3 regions of the Paenibacillus sp. FSL H8-0259 genome follow, and region 3 is predicted to be linked to each of the others. Evidence: riboswitches for the same ligand, from Rfam matches in the RefSeq annotation. Region 3 holds a riboswitch; each other region holds the start of a gene.
The links. A riboswitch is a leader RNA that binds a small molecule or an ion and turns the genes downstream of it on or off. The one in region 3 is predicted to bind thiamine pyrophosphate.
Positions count from the first base shown of each region.

Region 1: it holds a riboswitch for thiamine pyrophosphate, as region 3 does, so the genes downstream of both, NSU01_RS10910 (thiamine phosphate synthase) here and NSU01_RS02175 (ABC transporter substrate-binding protein) in region 3, are expected to answer to the same signal.
Region 2: it holds a riboswitch for thiamine pyrophosphate, as region 3 does, so the genes downstream of both, NSU01_RS15210 (ABC transporter ATP-binding protein) here and NSU01_RS02175 (ABC transporter substrate-binding protein) in region 3, are expected to answer to the same signal.

Region 1 is NZ_CP150147.1:2,586,946-2,590,203, forward strand. Features, by position in the region: gene NSU01_RS10900 (NUDIX domain-containing protein) at 1-70, opposite strand, end outside; gene NSU01_RS10905 (SDR family oxidoreductase) at 279-1,151, shown strand; TPP riboswitch at 1,345-1,447, shown strand; gene NSU01_RS10910 (thiamine phosphate synthase) at 1,522-2,211, shown strand; gene thiS (sulfur carrier protein ThiS) at 2,218-2,421, shown strand; gene NSU01_RS10920 (thiazole synthase) at 2,517-3,258, shown strand, end outside.
Region 2 is NZ_CP150147.1:3,605,689-3,608,946, forward strand. Features, by position in the region: gene NSU01_RS15205 (ABC transporter permease) at 1-679, opposite strand, end outside; gene NSU01_RS15210 (ABC transporter ATP-binding protein) at 660-1,442, opposite strand; TPP riboswitch at 1,555-1,657, opposite strand; gene NSU01_RS15215 (TetR/AcrR family transcriptional regulator) at 1,726-2,418, opposite strand; gene NSU01_RS15220 (DHA2 family efflux MFS transporter permease subunit) at 2,827-3,258, shown strand, end outside.
Region 3 is NZ_CP150147.1:499,999-503,256, reverse strand. Features, by position in the region: gene NSU01_RS02180 (hypothetical protein) at 1-1,374, shown strand, start outside; TPP riboswitch at 1,447-1,557, shown strand; gene NSU01_RS02175 (ABC transporter substrate-binding protein) at 1,689-2,774, shown strand; gene NSU01_RS02170 (MTH1187 family thiamine-binding protein) at 2,828-3,121, shown strand; gene NSU01_RS02165 (ABC transporter permease) at 3,118-3,258, shown strand, end outside.

The sequences.
Region 1 (3,258 bases), 2.1 Mb from region 3:
TGAGGATTCTGCCCTGATACAGGATGACACCTTTGACGGCAACGATGATGCTTTTTGATTTTTTGGACATGAGGATAACTCTCCTTCTGCAGGCTCTAAAATGGAGCGGGAACGCGTTGGACTCAAGATTTTCTGTTTGGCCGGCTTCCCTATGTGGTAAGTAAAATAACGTAAAGCGATTTTTGCTAGGCAAGTATGATGCATAAACACCAGACTTTTAGCCAACCTAACATGATTAGTAAAAACAGTATAACGGTACAGCGAAAGGAGAATGGATTATGCCAGACACCAGCAAACAACCCGTCAAAACCCTGCCTCCGCAGGTACAGGACCAGCAGCCCGGAATTGAAAGCGAGATGAATCCGCTTCCGGAGTTTGAAACCTCAGCTTACAAGGCAGCAGGCAAGCTGCTGGGCAAGGCCGCACTCATTACCGGAGGGGACAGTGGAATCGGTCGTGCGGTTGCCGTTCATTTTGCCAAAGAAGGCGCAGATGTAGTGATATCCTATCTGAATGAGCATGAAGATGCGGAAGAAACCAAGCGCCAGGTGGAGCAGGAGGGGCGGAAGTGTATTCTGATCTCCGGTGATATCGGGGTTGAGGCCTTCTGTCAGGATCTGATTAATAAAACCATTGAGGGACTCGGCAAGCTGGACATCCTGATTAACAATGCGGCAGAGCAGCATCCGCAGGAGACCATTGAGGACATTACCGCCGAGCAGCTGGAGCGGACGTTCCGGACGAATATATTCTCCATGTTCTATCTGACCAAGGCAGCGATGCCCCATCTCAAAAAAGGCTCCACGATCATCAACACTACGTCTATCACGGCGTACCGCGGCAGCCCGCAGCTGCTGGACTATTCGTCCACCAAAGGAGCAATTCTCAGCTTCACCCGCTCCCTGTCGATGAATCTCGCAGACAAAGGCATCCGGGTAAACGCGGTAGCACCGGGCCCGATCTGGACGCCGCTGATTCCGTCTACGTTTGACGCGAAGAAGGTCAGTGAATTCGGCGGCACCCAGCCGATGAAGCGTCCGGGACAGCCCGAGGAGCTGGCACCGGCCTATGTGTATCTGGCTTCTGACGATTCCTCTTATGTAAGCGGTCAGGTCATGCATGTGAACGGCGGCGAGATCGTTAACGGCTGACCATTGGCACTGCTTTGTAAGCCGGATAAGTTTATACTGTTTAAAGAATCAAACGTTCAACAGATGAAAAGTCAGCCGGAAGGCTGGCTTTTTTGCCGCTTAAACCCGCTGGACTTAATAATTGAATCTATTAAAGAATAGCTCTTACAGGAATAATATGCTAATATACAAACTGCAAGAACAATAGAATATGAACGATCACTAGGGGTGCCGCAAGGCTGAGACGAACATATCTGTTCGGACCCTTTGAACCTGATCTGGTTTATACCAGCGTAGGGAAGTGGAGAATGAATAATGCAGCGGGGGTAACGGCTTACCCGGTATTCCTGCTTATATTCCGGACTGCTTCCTGATACAGGGGGCGGTCTTTTTGTATTTTCCGGAATGCCGTATAGAAGGGAAGGTGAAGGTGCTGAAAGAAATCCATTTGATCTCGGACGGGAGGCTGAATCCGGAGCAGTTTGCCGGACTGGCTGCTGCTGTACATACCATGGTGGATTATATCCATCTCCGGGAAAAAGCCCTGTCCGCACTTGAGCTTCTGGCTGCCGCAGAGCGGTTGCTGCAAGCGGGGGTTCCGCCCTCAAAGCTGGTTATTAATGACCGGATTGATGTGGCTCTGGCAGCAGGGGCAGCCGGCGTCCAATTGGCCTGGCACAGCCTGCCGCCTGCCAAGGCGAGCGGTATTGCCCCGGGCCTGCGGCTGGGCAGGTCGGTGCATTCCCCGGAGGAAGCGGCACGCGCCGGACAGCAGGGAGCGGACTTTTGTCTGTATGGACATGTATTTCCTACGGCCTGCAAGCCCGGACAGCGGGAACGGGGCCTGGAGCAGCTGGAAGTGGCTGTCCGCTCCAGCAGTATACCGCTGATTGCTATCGGAGGCATCACACCGGGCAATACCGGAATCGTTCTGTCGAAGGGGGCTGCCGGAATAGCCGTAATGTCCGGGATATGCGGAGCGACGGATCCTGCTGGCGCCGCTGAGGCTTACAGATCATCCGTTCAGGCCGCAGCATATGCTGAAGTCCTGAATGACCCCCATACCGGGCAAAGGAGGTGAACTGGAATGAATTTGACCGTTAACGGACGCAGAGGAAGGTATGAAGAGAGCTGCCGGACGCTGGCTGATCTTCTGGCCCGGCCTGAGTGGACCGGGAAGCTGGTTATTGTGGAGCTGAATGGTGAGCTTGCCGGCAGAGAGGTTTATGAAGATACATTGCTGAATGAAGGTGACCGAGTTGAGCTGGTTCATTTTGTCGGCGGAGGCTAGGTAACTGGTAACTGTGCGTGCGGCAGATGCAAGAATGCCAATACGCCAATACGCAATTAAGATAAAGGCAGCGACTTATCACAGGAGGCGATATGATGCAGGATCCTTTGATTATTGGAGGAGTTACTTTAACGAGCAGACTGTTCATCGGGACCGGAAAATACAGCCGCAACACTCTTATTCCCGAAGTGATCGCCCGCTCGGGTTCACAGGTCATTACGGTTGCCCTGCGCCGGGTAGATCCGGAGAGCAAGGACAATATTATCAGCCATATTCCTTCCCACATGACGCTGCTGCCCAATACCTCCGGTGCGCGCACCGCAGAGGAAGCGGTACGCATTGCCCGGCTGGCAAGGTCAGCGGGGCTGGGAGACTGGGTGAAGATTGAGGTTATCAATGATCAGAAATATCTGCTGCCTGATAATACCGAGACGATCCGAGCCACGGAAATCCTAGCTGCGGAGGGTTTCGTAGTTCTGCCCTACATGAGTCCTGATCTGTCAGCCGCACTCCGGCTGAAGGCGGCCGGAGCTGCAGCCGTCATGCCGCTGGGAGCGCCAATCGGCTCTAACCGCGGGCTGCAGACCAAGGAGCTGATCCGGATTCTGATATCAGAAACGGGTCTGCCCATCATCGTGGATGCCGGTATTGGCAGACCCTCCGAGGCTGCTGAGGCGATGGAAATGGGCGCAGCCGCTGTGCTGCTGAATACGGCAATTGCCACCGCCCGGGACCCGCAGCTGATGGCGGAGGCATTCCGCGAAGCGGTGTCGGCGGGGCGGAAGGCCTATCTGGCCGGGCTGGGGCCGGTGGAAGAGACAGCCGCAGCTTCTTCGC
Region 2 (3,258 bases), 3.1 Mb from region 3:
CAAACATCTCGGCACTTTGCAGATTGCCGGCCATTCTCCGGCTGAAATAACCAAGCCCCCGGCTGCCTCCAAGCCATTCGCCGATGGTAGCGCCAATGACGCAGTACACCACCGACAGCTTCAGTCCGGAGAAAAAGGACGGCAGGGCCAGCGGAACAGCAGCCTTGCGGAGAATCTGCCAGCGGTTCGCGCCAAGCGTCAACAACAGCTCGCGGTACTGCTCCGTATTCTTGCCCAGCCCATCGTAGGTGCCGACAACCACCGGGAAGAAGGCGGTCAGGAACACTACGGCAACCTTACTCCACAAGGTATAGCCGAACCACATGATAAACAGGGGAGAGAGGGCAACCAGCGGAATCGTCTGGCTGATAATCAGCAGCGGATACAGCGCTTTGGCCAGCGGCCTGAACAGATGCATGCCCGTTCCCAGCAGACTGCCGCAGAAGACGGACAGAGCGAAGCCTGTTAGTACCTCAAGCAGCGTTGCAGGCAGGTGAACGCCGAAGAGTAAATGCCTGTCTTCCATCAGAGCAATCCAGATGGCAGTGGGAGCCGGCAGGATGAACGGAGGAATCAGCCCCAGCCGGGACACCGTTTCCCAGACCGCAAGAATCAGCAGCACAAGCAGAATAGCCGGGCTGTACTCCCGCAGCAATCTTCTATAGAAGACGGTTGTCATACAGCTTCAGCTCCAAATCCTGCCGCAGGGCAACAAACTGCGGTTCGTAATTCTGACTATGATGTCTGGGGCGGGGAAGACCGGTGATGAACTCCTGCATACCGCCCCCGGCACTGCCGGTCATCAGATAGATGCGGTCACTAAGCAGAAGCGCTTCTTCAAGGTCATGGGTAATGAACAGCACAGTCTTGTCCAGTCCTGACCATAATTCCAGCAGCCAGCGGTGAAGCTCCCGCTTGGTTATGGCGTCCAGTGCCCCGAACGGCTCGTCCAGCAGGAGCAGCTCATTCCCGGCGGCAATGGTGCGGAGTACCGCAACCCGCTGGCGCATGCCGCCCGACAGCTCATGCGGATACGCAGCCCCCGTATCACCAAGACCGAACTGCTGCAGCATGCTGCGGATCTGAATAACGGCTTCCTCTTTGGAGCCGCTCCGCTTCAGTTCCCAGGGCAGCAGGCAATTGTCCAGTACGGTTCTCCAGGGCAGCAGGAGATCCCGCTGCGGCATATAGCCGACCTGGCCGAGCCGCTCCGAGGCGTTATTAGGCGGTTGCCCATGCAGGGCAACCTCGCCGCTGCCGGGTTCCAGCAGGCCGGCGATAATCTTGAACAGCGTACTTTTGCCGCAGCCGCTGGCACCCACGACGGAGATGAACTCGCCGCGGCGGACCTTCATGGAGATTCCGGAGAAGACCGGAGCCCTTGAAGCTGCGCCGAAAGAATAGGACAGGTTAGCGATGTTGATCATAGGATGGGGAAGCAAGCCTCCTTAGGGAAAAGTGATTACGCTACGAAAACAAGAAAGACCCATCCATTTCCGGAGGAAATGAATGGGCCTGAAGGTACAGTCAGTTTGCAAAGACGCGGAACCGCTGATACATTCTGCTCCACTTCCCTCCGCTGGTATGATCCAGATCAGGTTCCAAGGGTCCGGAGCTTAAGCTCCGTCTCAGTCGGCCGACTCCCCTAGTGAAATAACAGGTGCTATTGAATTCGTAATTGGTACTTAATATACCATAATTTCCCCGCTTGTAAAGAGCCTGTGCTCAGCGCTTGGAGAGGCCGGTGATGAACAACGCAACAATTCCCCGCGAGATTTCCTCTTTGGAGGAGCCGTTCCGTTTCTGTTCATACAGGTAAAGATCGGGACTAAGTACAGAGATCAGCGCTGTGGCAGCGAAGCGGGGATCGATCCCGATAATCTCTCCATTCGCGGATGCGCGGTGCAGAAGTTCACCCATAATCACTCCGAGCCGCTGGAAAAAAGGATGTTCGAACTGGGTAAGCTGCTTCTTGCCGGTGAATTCGGATTTGATCATGTTCAAGAGCTCCGCATATTGCTCAATGAAACCAACGACCTGCTCAATGCTGCTCTGCAGATGCGCGAGGGCAGCCGTTTCACCAGCGCTGGCAGCAAGCTGCTGTTCCATCCCCGACAGAAACTGCTCGGTGCTGTCCAGCAGCAGGGCCGAACAGATTTCGCCCTTATCAGTGAAGCGGCGGTAGAGCGATCCCTGCCCTATACCGGCCCGTTTGGCGATGCCGTACATACTGACAGCTTCGAGGCCGCTCTCGGTGAACAGCTGGCGGGCCGCCTCGAGTATCCGCTGCATATAAGGATCGGCGGGTTCTTTTGCAGCGATGTCTGTGTTCACTGTGTTATCTTTGTTCTCTGTGTTCTCTGTATTGTCCGGAGCTGCTGATGTTACAGGTTCAACTTCCGTTTCTGTTTTTTTCATGATATCCCCTTTCATATAAAGTAAATCCTGCCCATAATACAACATTTCCCTCATTCGATCGGCCTAAATCCCAAATTGTTGTATAAAATGCATTATTTCAGCTTGTTCAAGCAGTTTAGCAGAACTATTCTTGCATTTCATACAACAATCCATCCGGAAACCCGGCTATCCATGAATCAAAGCTGCAAAATATACAACATTTATGCCTACAGTGCGTCCTAAGAAATCTCTATTCTGCCGGTAAACGAATCAAGTGTGGGGAATTGGCGTATTCCGCTTGACACATCGGACAATTGTCCGTAGACTATGAAATGCGAACGCGGACAATTGTCCGTTCACTAATTATATAGACAAACCTGCCCGCAGGTCAACGTAGATGACAGCGGACAGTTCAGGAGGAGAAGGAGTATGGATCAGACCTTGAAGCAGGATGCCGATTTCCGGTTATCCGGCATTCTAGTTCCGCTGCTGGCGATTATTGCCGGCGTATTTATGGTCGTGCTGGATAGTACGGCAATGAATGTGGCATTGTCCAGGATGGTAGTGGATTTCAATACAGACCTGCATACGCTGCAGTGGGTCGTAACCGGGTATATGCTGGCGCAGGCTTCGGTCATTCCGCTGTCAGGCTGGCTGTCTGACCGGTTCGGGGCTAAGAACGTCTTTTTGACAGCTGTTATTGTGTTTACGATCGGCTCCATTCTGTGTGCAACGCCAAGCAGTGCAGAATGGCTGGTCGTTTTCCGGGTATTGCAGGGTCTTGGAGGGGGCTGTGTGCTCCCGGTCGGGATGGCTTATGTGTACAGACTGGCTCCGAAGAGTAAAGTCGGCGTTGTTATG
Region 3 (3,258 bases):
AAAAGCATATTTGATCAGCTCGATCTTCTGGAATTCAGCGAGGCTGAACTTGCACTGGACGGATTACTGTCGGAGCCTGAGTCAAGCCCCGTACCCGGGTCTAAAGAAGAGATTGCTTCGCTTGAGCGGATCAAGAGCCGTACCCTCGACCTTATTCAGACTGAACCGGCGCCTGAACTGCCTGCTGCTGTCCGCAAGCCGCGGCGGCGGGCAGCTATTGGAGCGGCGGCGGCCGCGATCCTTATGGCCGCAGGCCTGCTGGCGTTCTCCCCTGACGTCCAGGCAGGTCTAAAGCAAGCCCTTAGCTTCCTGCCCGGCTTCGGTACGGTTCTGGAGAGCAGCCCGGGCAGTCAGCTTTATGTTCTGGAGAAGCCCTACACTGCTTCCATAGGCAAGGGAAAGCTGACAGTCAATGCCGTACTTCTGCAGGAGAACAGCGGGACCATTACGCTGCGTGGACAGCAGACTCCCGTCATTACTGAATTTCAGGCAGACATTGGAGGGGACCGTTATACCTTTACTTCCAATATGCGGTCTTCTGCATCCGGAGACTGGTATGCAAGCTACAGTGCTGCACTTCCCGGAAATTTGGAGCTTGAAACCGCTGAACCGGTTACTCTGTATATCAATGCAGCAGCAGTCGGGCCACTGGTGCTTCAAGCACCGGTGACCGCCGATGATCTGCAGCATTTAGGTGCAAGCGATGTGCACCAGGATGTGCGGATTACGGCTTTTCCGGTTCGTCTGGATGACGGACTTGTCCGCGTTGAATTAGTTCCGGCCCTTTCAGATTCGTTCTCTGCCGTCCATTCTTATTCATTGGAGCCGCTGGTATCCTGGAATGGCCTGTATGTCGAGAATGCAGAGGGAGTCAAAGCAAAGGTTGAACCTCCTTCAACCATGGTCTACCCGTCGGAGTTCTCGTTCCGGGAATTGGCATCAGCTGAAGAACAGTCTTACAGGGTCGTCATCCCTTACATCGAAATAGCGGAACGAAAGGCACTCTCCCGGGAGGTCGTTCTGCCGCTGCCCGCCAGCGGGGAGAGTGCGCCCCTTCATATTACCGCTGAAATTGCCGGTTTCCCGGTAGAATTCACCCGCATTGAACGCAGCAGCGAAACGGCTGTCAGTGTAGATGTGGATGTGAAATTTGACCCGGGAGCGGCAAAGTCACTGACGCATTTCTTCATCCGCTATCCGGGTTCTGGGGACAAATATTCATACGGCTGGCAGGATACCGAGACATTCCCAAGAATCTTGAAGACTCTTCTTCTGGATGCAGAGCCCGGCGCGGATACGCTGCGTTTTAGAATGTCGGAGCCTCTATTCCTGCTCAAAGGCCCCTGGATTCTGCCGCTAAAGCTTGAAGATTAGGACGGGGAGACTGGACAACCGCAAGAGCGGCGTCTATAATACACCGTAAGAACATAGCAATACCCGTGAACTTCATAGAACCAGGGGTGCTGGAATTGGCCGGCTGAGATTGTATCCCACAAGATACTGACCCTTATACCTGATCTGGATAATGCCAGCGTAGGAATCTTCATTCAACCCCGAGCCCCTTCATGGGCCTGAAGTTGAACTCACCTTGCGCAAGTAACTGGCGTCCCGGTCTCCGGGGCGCTTTTTGGTATGGGTTACTCTGAATTTTGGAAGACTAGGGATTGCTGGAAGGAGAGAGAAGAGAAATGGGAGTCAAAAAAGTATTACCGCTGCTGCTCAGCTCTATGCTTGTGCTCGTGATGGCCGGATGCGGCAACGGGAACGTCAACCCGGGCAGCAATGCCGGAGGCAGCACACCTGCCGCCGGGAACAGCACCGCTGCACCTGAAGCAACCGCAGCCGCCAGTACCACCGACGCGCCTAAAGAATTGACCCCGGTTAAGATTGCGCTGGACTGGACGCCGAACACGAATCACACCGGCCTGTATACCGCCAAGGAGCTGGGATATTACGCGGAGGAAGGTCTTGACGTGGAGATCGTGCAGCCGGGTGCTGCCGGATCTGACGCCATGGTTACTTCCGGTGAAGCCCAGTTTGGCATCAGTGCACAGGAGGCGCTCACCCTGGCCCGCCTGCAGGATGTGCCGCTCGTCTCCATCGCCGCTATCATTCAGCATAATACCTCCGGCTTTGCCGCTCCGAAGGACCGCAACATTAAGACGCCGAAAGACTTCGAAGGCAAAACCTACGGAGGCTGGGGCTCTCCAGCGGAAGAAGCAGCTATGAAAGCCATCATGGACCCCGATGGCGGAGACGTCTCCAAAGTGAAATTGGTGAATATCGGCGAAGCTGACTTCTTCACTGCGGTGAAACGCGATATCGACTTTGCCTGGATCTTCTACGCCTGGACCGGGATCGAAGCCGAGCTGCGCGGCGAGCCGCTGGATATGCTGTACCTGAAGGATTATGCGCCGCAGCTGGATTACTACACACCGGTGCTGACCACCAGTGAGAAGGAAATCGCCGAGCATCCGGAAGTGGTGAAGGCTTTCCTCAAAGCTACGTCGAAAGGTTACCAATACGCGATCGACCATCCGGAAGAAGCGGCCACGGTCCTGTCTGATGCCGTGCCTGATCTTGATCCCGAGCTGGTGCTGGCCAGCCAGAAATGGCTCAGCCCGAAATACAAGGACGATGCCGCCCGCTGGGGTGAGCAGAAGCTAGAAATCTGGCAGAATTATGCCGAGTGGATGTACGGCCTGAAGCTGCTGGACAAACCGCTCGATGCCGCAAGTACATTTACGAATGAATTTTTGCCGGAAGGCCCATAAACACCGGTTGGAATAGTAATGACACTAGCTCACATGAGAGGAATGAATAATAAATGGCTAATACACTGCTTAGCATTCAGGTAATTCCCAAGGCTCCAAACAATGAGGATTCGATCCCTTACGTGGACACTGCGATTGAGGTAATTCAGAAGTCGGGGGTTAAACACCAGGTGAATCCGCTTGATACCACCATGGAAGGCGAGCTCACGGAGCTGCTGGAAGTTGTACGTCAGATGCATGAGGCACTGATTGCCTCCGGCAGCCCGAGCGTGATCTCCCAGATCAAGATCGCCCATAATCCCAGCGGCATCAGCATGGACAAGCTGACGGAGAAATACCGGCCGTGAGAAGCACCTGGAGACAAATCTGGCCGCCCCTTGTGGCGGTCATCTTTTTTCTGGGCGCATGGCAAATTGCGGTATCGGTGTTCCATATCCCGGCCTGGCAGCTGCCCAGCCCGTCCGATATCGCGCGTGAATCACGC